One region of the Lelliottia sp. CFBP8978 genome, then DNA from elsewhere that is predicted to be linked to it. Evidence: predicted binding sites of a transcription regulator. Region 1 holds the regulator's gene; the other holds the start of a gene.
What was found. Region 1 encodes PurR, which represses purine synthesis genes. Its sites were predicted from a motif close to CANGCAAACGTTTGCNTG; they were not measured.
Positions count from the first base shown of each region.

Region 2: a site for PurR is predicted at 2,594-2,611, ahead of pyrC (dihydroorotase). Genes of this name have one in related genera too.

Region 1 is NZ_CM188253.1:1,925,209-1,929,895, forward strand. It holds gene punC (purine nucleoside transporter PunC) at 1-544, opposite strand, end outside; gene punR (DNA-binding transcriptional activator PunR) at 659-1,570, shown strand; gene purR (HTH-type transcriptional repressor PurR) at 1,586-2,611, opposite strand; gene cydH (cytochrome bd-I oxidase subunit CydH) at 2,908-2,997, shown strand; gene SOM82_RS09050 (MFS transporter) at 3,160-4,329, shown strand; gene sodB (superoxide dismutase [Fe]) at 4,365-4,687, opposite strand, start outside.
Region 2 is NZ_CM188253.1:1,695,346-1,700,032, reverse strand. It holds gene mdtH (multidrug efflux MFS transporter MdtH) at 1-1,139, shown strand, start outside; gene grxB (glutaredoxin 2) at 1,202-1,849, shown strand; gene SOM82_RS07885 (lipoprotein) at 1,974-2,534, shown strand; gene pyrC (dihydroorotase) at 2,677-3,723, shown strand; gene dinI (DNA damage-inducible protein I) at 3,797-4,042, shown strand; gene bssS (biofilm formation regulator BssS) at 4,313-4,567, shown strand; gene solA (N-methyl-L-tryptophan oxidase) at 4,685-4,687, shown strand, end outside.

The sequences.
Region 1 (4,687 bases):
GTTTCAGCGTCAAGGCCGGCAACATTAAGGCCAGCGTAATGATGAACAACGTAGCAAAGATGGCCTGCCAGTCAAAATGCACCAGGATCCAGCTGCCGAGCAGCGGTGCCAGCGCCGGAGAAAGACCCACCAGCGGCATAATGGTGGCAAAAATACGGTTTACCCGTGAGGCCGGATAATAATCCGTGACCAGCGCCTGCCAGGTGACGGCGGCGGCACACACGCCAAAGGCCTGAACAAAACGCAGGACCAGCAGCCAGGTGGCATCGCGCACCCACAGCATCCCGAGGCAACCGGCCGCGAAAATAGCCAGGCCGATCAGTAACACAGGCTTGCGGCCATAGCGGTCAGAAAGTGGTCCCCAGAGCAGCTGGGCGAAGGCAAAGCCGGCCAGAAACACGCTCAGGCTGGCGCTGATGGCTGCAGCAGGCGTCTGGAGATCGGCCTGCATCGCGGCGAACGCGGGCAGATACATATCGGTGGCCAAAAAGCCCAGCACGCTTAAGCCGCCGAGCCAGACCAAAAATCCTTTGTTGGGTTGCATTGTTATATTTTCCTAAGAAGGCAGGTACACACTGGCGCAAAGTGTAGGGAGTGCAATCTGCCTTGTGAAACGCTAATATTTGGCGGTTGCATTCAAAAATTTTGCAGGCAAAAAATGTGGTCTGAATATTCCCTGGAAGTGGTAGATGCGGTCGCTCGCAATGGCAGCTTTAGCGGTGCGGCGCAAGAGCTGCATCGCGTTCCTTCTGCTATCAGCTATACGGTGCGTCAGCTGGAAGAGTGGCTGGCGGTTCCGCTGTTTGAGCGTCGTCACCGCGACGTGGTTCTAACGCCAGCAGGCGCGTGGTTTTTGAAAGAAGGGCGCTCTGTTATCAAAAAAATGATGATCACGCGAGAACAGTGCCAGCAGATTGCCAATGGCTGGCGCGGGCATCTGTCTATTGCGGTTGATAATATCGTTAAACCCGAACGCACCCGGCAGATGATCGTCGACTTCTATCGCCATTTCTCGGACGTAGAACTTCGCGTCTCGCAGGAGGTATTTAATGGCGTGTGGGATGCGCTGTCGGATGGCAGGGTAGAGATGGCGATCGGGGCGACGCAGGCGATCCCGGTGGGTGGGCGCTATGCGTTTCGGGATATGGGCTCATTGAGCTGGACCTGCGTTGTCGCCCGCCATCATCCGCTGGCGGCAATGGACGGCCCGCTGAGCGATGATACGTTGCGCAACTGGCCTTCACTGGTGCTGGAGGATACCTCCCGCTCGCTGCCTAAACGCATTACCTGGCTACTGGATAACCAGCGACGCGTGGTTGCGCCAGACTGGGAGTCCTCGGCAACTTGTCTCTCCGCCGGGCTGTGCGTGGGGATGGTGCCGGTTCACTTCGCTCGCCCTCGCATCGATCGCGGCGAGTGGGTGGCGTTGACGCTGGAAAATCCCTTCCCGGATGCGGCATGCTGTCTGACCTGGCAACAAAACGATATGTCGCCTGCGCTGGCGTGGCTGCTGGATTATCTGGGGGACAGTGAAACGCTGAACAAAGAGTGGCTGAAGGAGCCGGAGTAACCGGCTCCCCTCAGATTAACGGCGATAGTCGCGGAACGGACCATCTGCAACTGAACGGCGTTCGATCAGACGCGGGTGTACTTCAATCGACTGTGATTCTTCACGTTTGCTGACGATGCGGTCCATCAGCATATTAAAGGCTGTTTCACCCAGCGAGTCTTTCGGCTGGTGAATGGTTGTCAGCGCCGGGGTGAAGTAGCGGGCGTTGCGCACGTTATCGTACCCGATCACGGAAATGTCCTGCGGCACGCGCAAACCGAGCTCATCGGCTGCGCAAAGAGCCCCCATCGCCATAATATCACCACCGATAAAGACCGCGGTTGGACGGTGCGACTGGGAGACGATCTGCTGCATCGCGCGATAGCCGGATTCCGGCTCGAAGTCGCCCTGTACAATCCAGTTTTCTGGCACGGTGATCAGCGCTTCTTCCATCGCTTTCATAAAACCAGCAAGACGCCCAGCGCCGGTATTGCGCTCAAGCGGACCCGGGATCACGCCGATTTCACGATGACCGCGCTCAATCAGATAGCGGCCCGCCATGTAGCCGCCTTCAAAGGCGTTGTCGTTGACGGAATCAGTAAAATCAGCGCGGGTATCACCCCAGTCCATCACCACCATCGGAATGTGGCGGTACTCCTCCAGCATGGAAAGTACTGACTCCGGGTATTCAGAACACATCACCAGCAGGCCGTCGACGCGTTTCTGCGCCATCATCGACAGATACGCGCGTTGTTTTTCCTGGCTGTTCCAGGCATTGCCCAGAATCAGGGTATAGCCTTTCTGGAAACAGTTTTTCTCGACCGCTTCGATGATCTCGGCAAAATAGGCCGCTTCGCTACTGGTGGCCAGCAGGCCGATAGATTTGGTGTGGTTGACTTTCAGGCTACGCGCAACGGCACTGGGGGAGTAGTGCAGTTCCTTGATCGCCGCCCACACCGCGTTGCGCGTTTCTTCCGCAACGAAACGGGTTTTGTTAATTACATGTGATACGGTTGTAGTGGAAACGTTTGCGCGTTTCGCCACATCTTTGATTGTTGCCATTACATGTCACTCCAGACCATATCTTAAACTCCTGAAATACTTAAAGGTAAACGTTTGCCTTCTCTCACCCTTATCTCGCAATGTAAATTGCGATACGCCGGGAAAACGACTCAGAACGTCAGGAGGGGGTCAGTGGCCGGTACGCTTATAAATTTAGCGTGGAATTTTGTCTCATCTTGATGAAAAGGGGAAGAGCAAAAACGGTTATCAGCCTAAATCCAGGAAGATTTTTGGGGTAAACTGTGTAAAAATGAGCAAGCTCACTATTCGTGGGGAGATTAAAAGGAGAAAAATTGATGAGTACCGATCTTAAGTTTTCGCTGACGACAACTATTATTGTTCTGGCTCTGATTGTCGCTGCGGGTCTGACCGCTGCACTGCACTGATTTAAACGGGGGAGAGACTCTCCCTCGTTCTCCTCTCTGATTGTTACCCTTATTGCAAAAATCTTTTGCTGATTTGTTAACTTCTCATTTTTTGTGATTGATGTCATGCTTTTGACTTCTTAGTTCTGTGTCGCGTAATGACACGGCATCCGGAGTTGAACAATGAAAATCAATTTTCCTCTGCTGGCCCTGGCGATTGGCGCTTTTGGGATTGGCACCACCGAGTTTTCCCCAATGGGGCTGTTGCCGGTTATTGCCAGAGGGGTAGACGTCTCTATTCCGGCGGCGGGTATGCTGATCAGCGCCTACGCCATTGGCGTGATGATTGGTGCGCCTCTGATGACGCTGCTGCTGTCTCATCGCGCACGCCGCAATGCCCTTATTTTCCTGATGGCGATTTTTACGCTGGGCAACGTGCTCTCGGCGATGGCTCCTGATTACACCACGCTGCTGCTGTCACGCATTCTGACCAGCCTGAACCACGGCGCGTTCTTTGGCCTCGGCTCGGTGGTGGCTGCAAGCGTGGTGCCAAAACACAAACAGGCCAGCGCGGTTGCCACCATGTTTATGGGGCTGACCATTGCCAATATTGGCGGTGTTCCGGCGGCGACCTGGCTGGGCGAGGTCATTGGCTGGCGGATGTCGTTCCTCGCTACGGCGCTGTTAGGTGTCGTTGCGATGGTGGCATTGTTCTTCTCGCTGCCAAAAGGAGAAGCGGGCGAGCGGCCTGATGTCCGTAAAGAGTTGTCGGTGCTGGTTCGTCCGCAGGTGCTGTCGGCTCTGCTCACGACGGTATTAGGCGCAGGCGCAATGTTCACGCTCTATACCTATATTTCCCCGGTTCTGCATGATATTACGCACGCCACTCCGATCTTTGTGACGGCCATGCTGGTGCTGATTGGCGTAGGTTTCTCCATTGGCAACTATCTGGGCGGCAAGCTGGCGGATCGTTCGGTCAGCGGTACGCTGAAAGGCTTTTTAACGCTGCTGATCGTTATCATGGTGGCGATTCCCTGGTTGGCGCGCAACGAGTTTGGGGCGGCTATTGCTATGGTGGTGTGGGGCGCGGCAACTTTTGCGGTTGTTCCGCCGCTGCAGATGCGTGTGATGCGCGTTGCCCACGAAGCACCGGGGCTTTCGTCATCCGTCAATATCGGGGCGTTTAATCTGGGTAATGCGCTGGGGGCGGCAGCGGGCGGTGCGGTGATCTCCGGCGGCCTGGGATACAGCTTTGTTCCGGTGATGGGGGCGATCATTGCGGCGCTGGGTCTGCTACTGGTGCTGGTGTCGGGCCGTAAACAGCCGGAACCGGTAAGCGCGACAGAGTCATGAAAAAACGCAGAAGGGGAGCCCCTTCTGCGTGTCTCTTATGATGCGAAGTTCTTCGCAACAAATTGCCAGTTAACCAGCGCCCAGAAATGCTCAAGGTAGTTCGGGCGCGCGTTACGGTAATCAATGTAGTAGGCATGTTCCCACACATCGACGGTCATCAGCGGCGTGGCGCTGGTGGTCAGTGGTGTGCCCGCGTTTGAGGTAGAGACGATAGCCAGTTTGCCGTCGGCCTCTTTCACCAGCCAGGTCCAGCCAGAACCAAAGTTCTTGATCGCGGCGTCAGTAAACTTCGCTTTAAAATCTGCAAAGCTACCGAAAGCGGCAGTGATTGCTGATGCCAGCTCACCCTTTGGTTCTC
Region 2 (4,687 bases), 230 kb from region 1:
TTGGCTTTTTTGTCGTGTTCCCGCTGATCTCCATTCGCTTTGTGGATCAAATGGGCTGGGCGGCATTAATGGTGGGTATTGCGCTGGGCTTGCGTCAGTTTGTGCAGCAAGGACTGGGCGTTTTTGGCGGCGCCATCGCCGATCGCTTTGGGGCAAAACCGATGATTGTCACCGGCATGCTGCTGCGCGCGGCGGGATTTGCCACGATGGGGATCGCGCATGATCCCTGGCTGCTGTGGTTCTCCTGTTTCCTCTCCGGGATTGGCGGCACGCTGTTTGATCCCCCGCGCACCGCGCTGGTGGTGAAATTGATTCGCCCGCAACATCGCGGTCGCTTTTTCTCCTTACTAATGATGCAGGACAGCGCCGGAGCGGTGATTGGTGCGCTGCTGGGAAGCTGGCTGCTGCAATACGATTTCCGTCTGGTCTGCGCGACCGGCGCGATTCTGTTTATCCTCTGCGCGGCGTTTAACGCCTGGCTGCTGCCCGCATGGAAGCTCTCGACGGTGAAAGCGCCCGTGCGTGAAGGGCTGGGTCGGGTCCTGGCTGATAAACGCTTTGTGACTTACGTGCTCACCCTGACGGGTTATTACATGCTGGCGGTGCAGGTCATGCTCATGCTCCCGATCATGGTCAACGATATTGCCGGTTCTCCGGCGGCGGTCAAATGGATGTATGCCATTGAAGCCAGCCTGTCGCTCACGCTGCTCTACCCTATTGCTCGCTGGAGCGAGAAACGTTTTCGCCTGGAACATCGCCTGATGGCGGGTCTGCTCCTCATGACCCTCAGCATGATGCCAATTGGTCTGGTGAGCACTCTGCAGCAGCTGTTTATCCTGATTTGCACCTTCTACATTGGCTCAATCATCGCTGAACCGGCTCGCGAAACGCTGAGCGCCGGGCTTGCCGATCCTCGGGCTCGTGGCAGCTATATGGGCTTTAGCCGTTTGGGTCTGGCCTTTGGCGGTGCGCTCGGATACGCAGGCGGCGGCTGGCTGTTTGATGCAGGAAAAGCGCTCAATCAGCCGGAGTTACCCTGGATGATGCTGGGTGTGGTGGGCTTTATGACGCTGCTGGCGTTGTGGTGGCAATTTAGCCAGAAACGGATCACCCGCGGTATGCTTGAACCAGGCGCTTGATTTGAATGATGCTTTTTTCTCCTCCATACTGAAGACTGACGATCAACAAATGGAGGAGAAACGTGAAGCTTTATATCTACGATCACTGCCCGTTCTGCCTGAAAGCCCGGATGATCTTTGGGCTGAAGAATCTCCCGGTTGAGTTAGTCACGCTGCTCAACGATGACGAAGCGACCCCCACCCGCATGATCGGCAAGAAAATGGCCCCGATTCTGCAAAAAGACGACAGTCGCTATCTCCCTGAAAGCATGGATATCGTTCACTACGTTGATAAGCTTGATGGCGCGCCGCTGCTCACCGGTCAACAAAACCGGGCCATTGAAGAGTGGCTGCGTAAGGTCAATGGCTACGTTAACCGCCTGCTTATCCCGCGTTTTGCCAAAGGCGCTTTTGATGAATTTGCCACACCGCAGGCGCGGGCGTATTTCGTCGAGAAAAAAGAGGCCGCCATTGGCAATTTTGCCGAGCACCTCTCCCACTCGGCGGGCCTGGTAAAAAATATCAGTGACGATCTGCGCGCGCTGGACAAACTGATCGTTAAGCCCAATGCGGTGAATGGCGAGCTGTCCGACGATGACATTCATCTCTTCCCGCTTCTGCGCAACCTGACTCTGGTGGCCGGAATTCAATGGCCAACGCGGGTGGCTGACTATCGCGACAATATGGCGAAGCAAACGCAAATCAATCTGCTTTCCTCTCAGGCTATTTAGTGCCGTTCATGGCGGGAGCTGCCTCCCGCCTCTTCACTATCAGCTTTTTCTGCTGGTCTCAGGATTCACCGCCTGACATACTTGTGCCTCAGGACAGAGCGCCGGGATCATGTTGAGGAAGCCCATGAATAAAATCATTATTGCTGCTGCATTACTTATCAGCGGCCTGCTGGTGGGTTGTAACCAGCTTACACAGTACACCGTCAGTGAACAGGAAATTAATCAGGCGCTGGAAAAACATAATAACTTTTCAAAAGATATTGGCGTGCCGGGTGTGGCCGATGCCCATATCGTATTGAGCCAGCTGGTCAGCCAGATTGGCCGCGAAGAGCCAAACAAAGTGGTGTTGTCCGGTGATGCAAAGCTGGATATGAACTCTCTGTTTGGCAGCCAGAAAGCCAACATCAAGCTCAAGCTTAAAGCGCTGCCGGTCTTCAATAAGGAGAAAGGGGCGATTTATCTGCAGGAGATGGAGATCACCGACGCCCAAGTCACGCCGGAAAAAATGAAACCGGTGTTGCAAACGCTGATGCCCTATCTGAACCAGTCGCTGCGTAACTATTTCAATCAGCAACCTGCGTATGTCCTGAGCGAAGACAAGAGCAAGGGTGAAGCCTTAGCGAAGAAATATGCCAAAGGTATTGAAGTGAAGCCGGGTGAAATTATTATCCCGTTCACAGACTAACGTTAAGGGCGCCGCTGGCGTCCTTTTTATTGCACGATAGTTTTACGGAAATGTGTGCAAACGAAAACGTTTACGCTTATGATTTGTGTCCGGCAAAAACAGCCATCCTTATGACTGATTCCTGATAAGCCGGAGCATATCAATGACTGCACAACCCCAGGTTCTGAAAATCCGCCGCCCTGACGACTGGCATATCCATCTGCGCGATGGCGATATGCTTAACACCGTTGTCCCTTACACCAGTGAAATCTATGGCCGCGCGATTGTTATGCCTAACCTGGTCCCGCCAGTCACCACCGTTGAAGCCGCTGTAGCCTATCGCCAGCGCATTCTTGATGCCATCCCGGCAGGCCATGATTTCACCCCGTTGATGACCTGCTACCTGACCGATTCACTCGATCCGAACGAGGTCGAACGCGGCTTTAACGAAGGCGTCTTCACCGCCGCAAAACTCTATCCGGCCAACGCCACCACCAACTCCAGTCATGGCGTGACCAGCATTGATGCCATCATGCCGGTTCTTGAGCGCATGGAAAAACTGGGGATGCCGCTTTTGGTGCACGGCGAAGTGACCCATGCTGAGATTGATATTTTTGACCGCGAAGCCCGATTTATCGACACGGTGATGGAGCCACTGCGCCAGCGTTTACCGGGTCTGAAGGTGGTCTTTGAACACATTACGACTAAAGATGCCGCCGAGTATGTGCGCGACGGTAACGAGCGGCTCGCAGCCACTATCACCCCGCAGCATCTGATGTTTAACCGTAACCATATGCTGGTGGGCGGCGTTCGTCCGCACCTCTACTGCCTGCCGATCCTGAAACGTAATACCCATCAGCAGGCGCTGCGTGAGCTGGTCGCCAGCGGGTTTACGCGTGCTTTCCTGGGGACTGACTCAGCGCCGCATGCGCGTCATCGTAAAGAAGCCAGCTGCGGATGCGCCGGTTGTTTCAATGCGCCAACGGCGCTTGCCAGTTACGCAACCGTCTTTGAAGAGATGGGCGCGCTGGAGCACTTCGAGGCTTTCTGCTCACTCAATGGCCCGCGTTTCTACGGTCTGCCCGTGAATGAAACCTTCATCGAACTGGAACGTAAAGAGAGCCAGATAGCAGAATCTATCGCCCTGGCGGATGATACATTGATCCCGTTCCTGGCCGGTGAAACCGTACACTGGACGGTAAAACGCTAATTTTTTGTTCCCCCTGTTGTAAGTTGCATAATATAACTGTATAAATAAACAGTATATTACACAGGGGGCAATTATGCGTATTGAAGTGACTATCGCCAAAACCACTGTCTTGCCTGCTGGCGCACTGGATGCGCTTGCGGGTGAGTTATCCCGTCGTATTAATAACAGTTTTCCCGATCGTGGCGGTGCCGTCACCGTGCGTTACGCGGCCGCTAACAATCTCTCCGTCCTCGGCGCGGCGAAAGACGACAAAGACCGCATAAGCGAAATCCTCCAGGAGACCTGGGAGAGTGCCGACGACTGGTTTATCACCGATTAATTATTGCTCCCTCATTGTCATTTTTTGCCGGGTCGCCCCGGCTTTTTTATCCCTTTCCGTTAAGTTCAAAATAATTGTCTGTCTTCTTAAAAAAACGTGAATAAGATGACGCTTTATTGTTCAAACAATCCTAAAAAGCAGAAAAATGTGTTGCAGCCTGTTTATTTTCCCCTGCATAACCCTTATTTATTGATATACTGAAGTTGCTTCAGAAAAACACGCATTGAACCTCACAGTCGTTGTCTTCTCACACGTATTACGGGGGTTATGATGGAAAAGAATAATGAAGTCATCCAGACCCATCCTCTTGTTGGATGGGATATCAGTACCGTAGACAGCTACGACGCACTGATGCTGCGTTTGCACTACCAGACCCCGAATCAGCCAAGCCGTGAAGAAGCGGAAGTTGGACAGACACTGTGGTTAACCACTGATGTCGCGCGTCAATTTATTTCTATTTTAGAGGCAGGTATTGCCAAAATAGAATCTGGCGACTACCAGGAAAATGAGTATCGTCGGCATTAATTTTATGCCCTACATTCACTCAACAGGCACCCTTGCGGTGCCTCATTTATTTCCCGCTTGTATCAACTCTGCAACTTAATTACTCTGCAAACTAAAGTCCCGATTTAAGAGATCCTCATG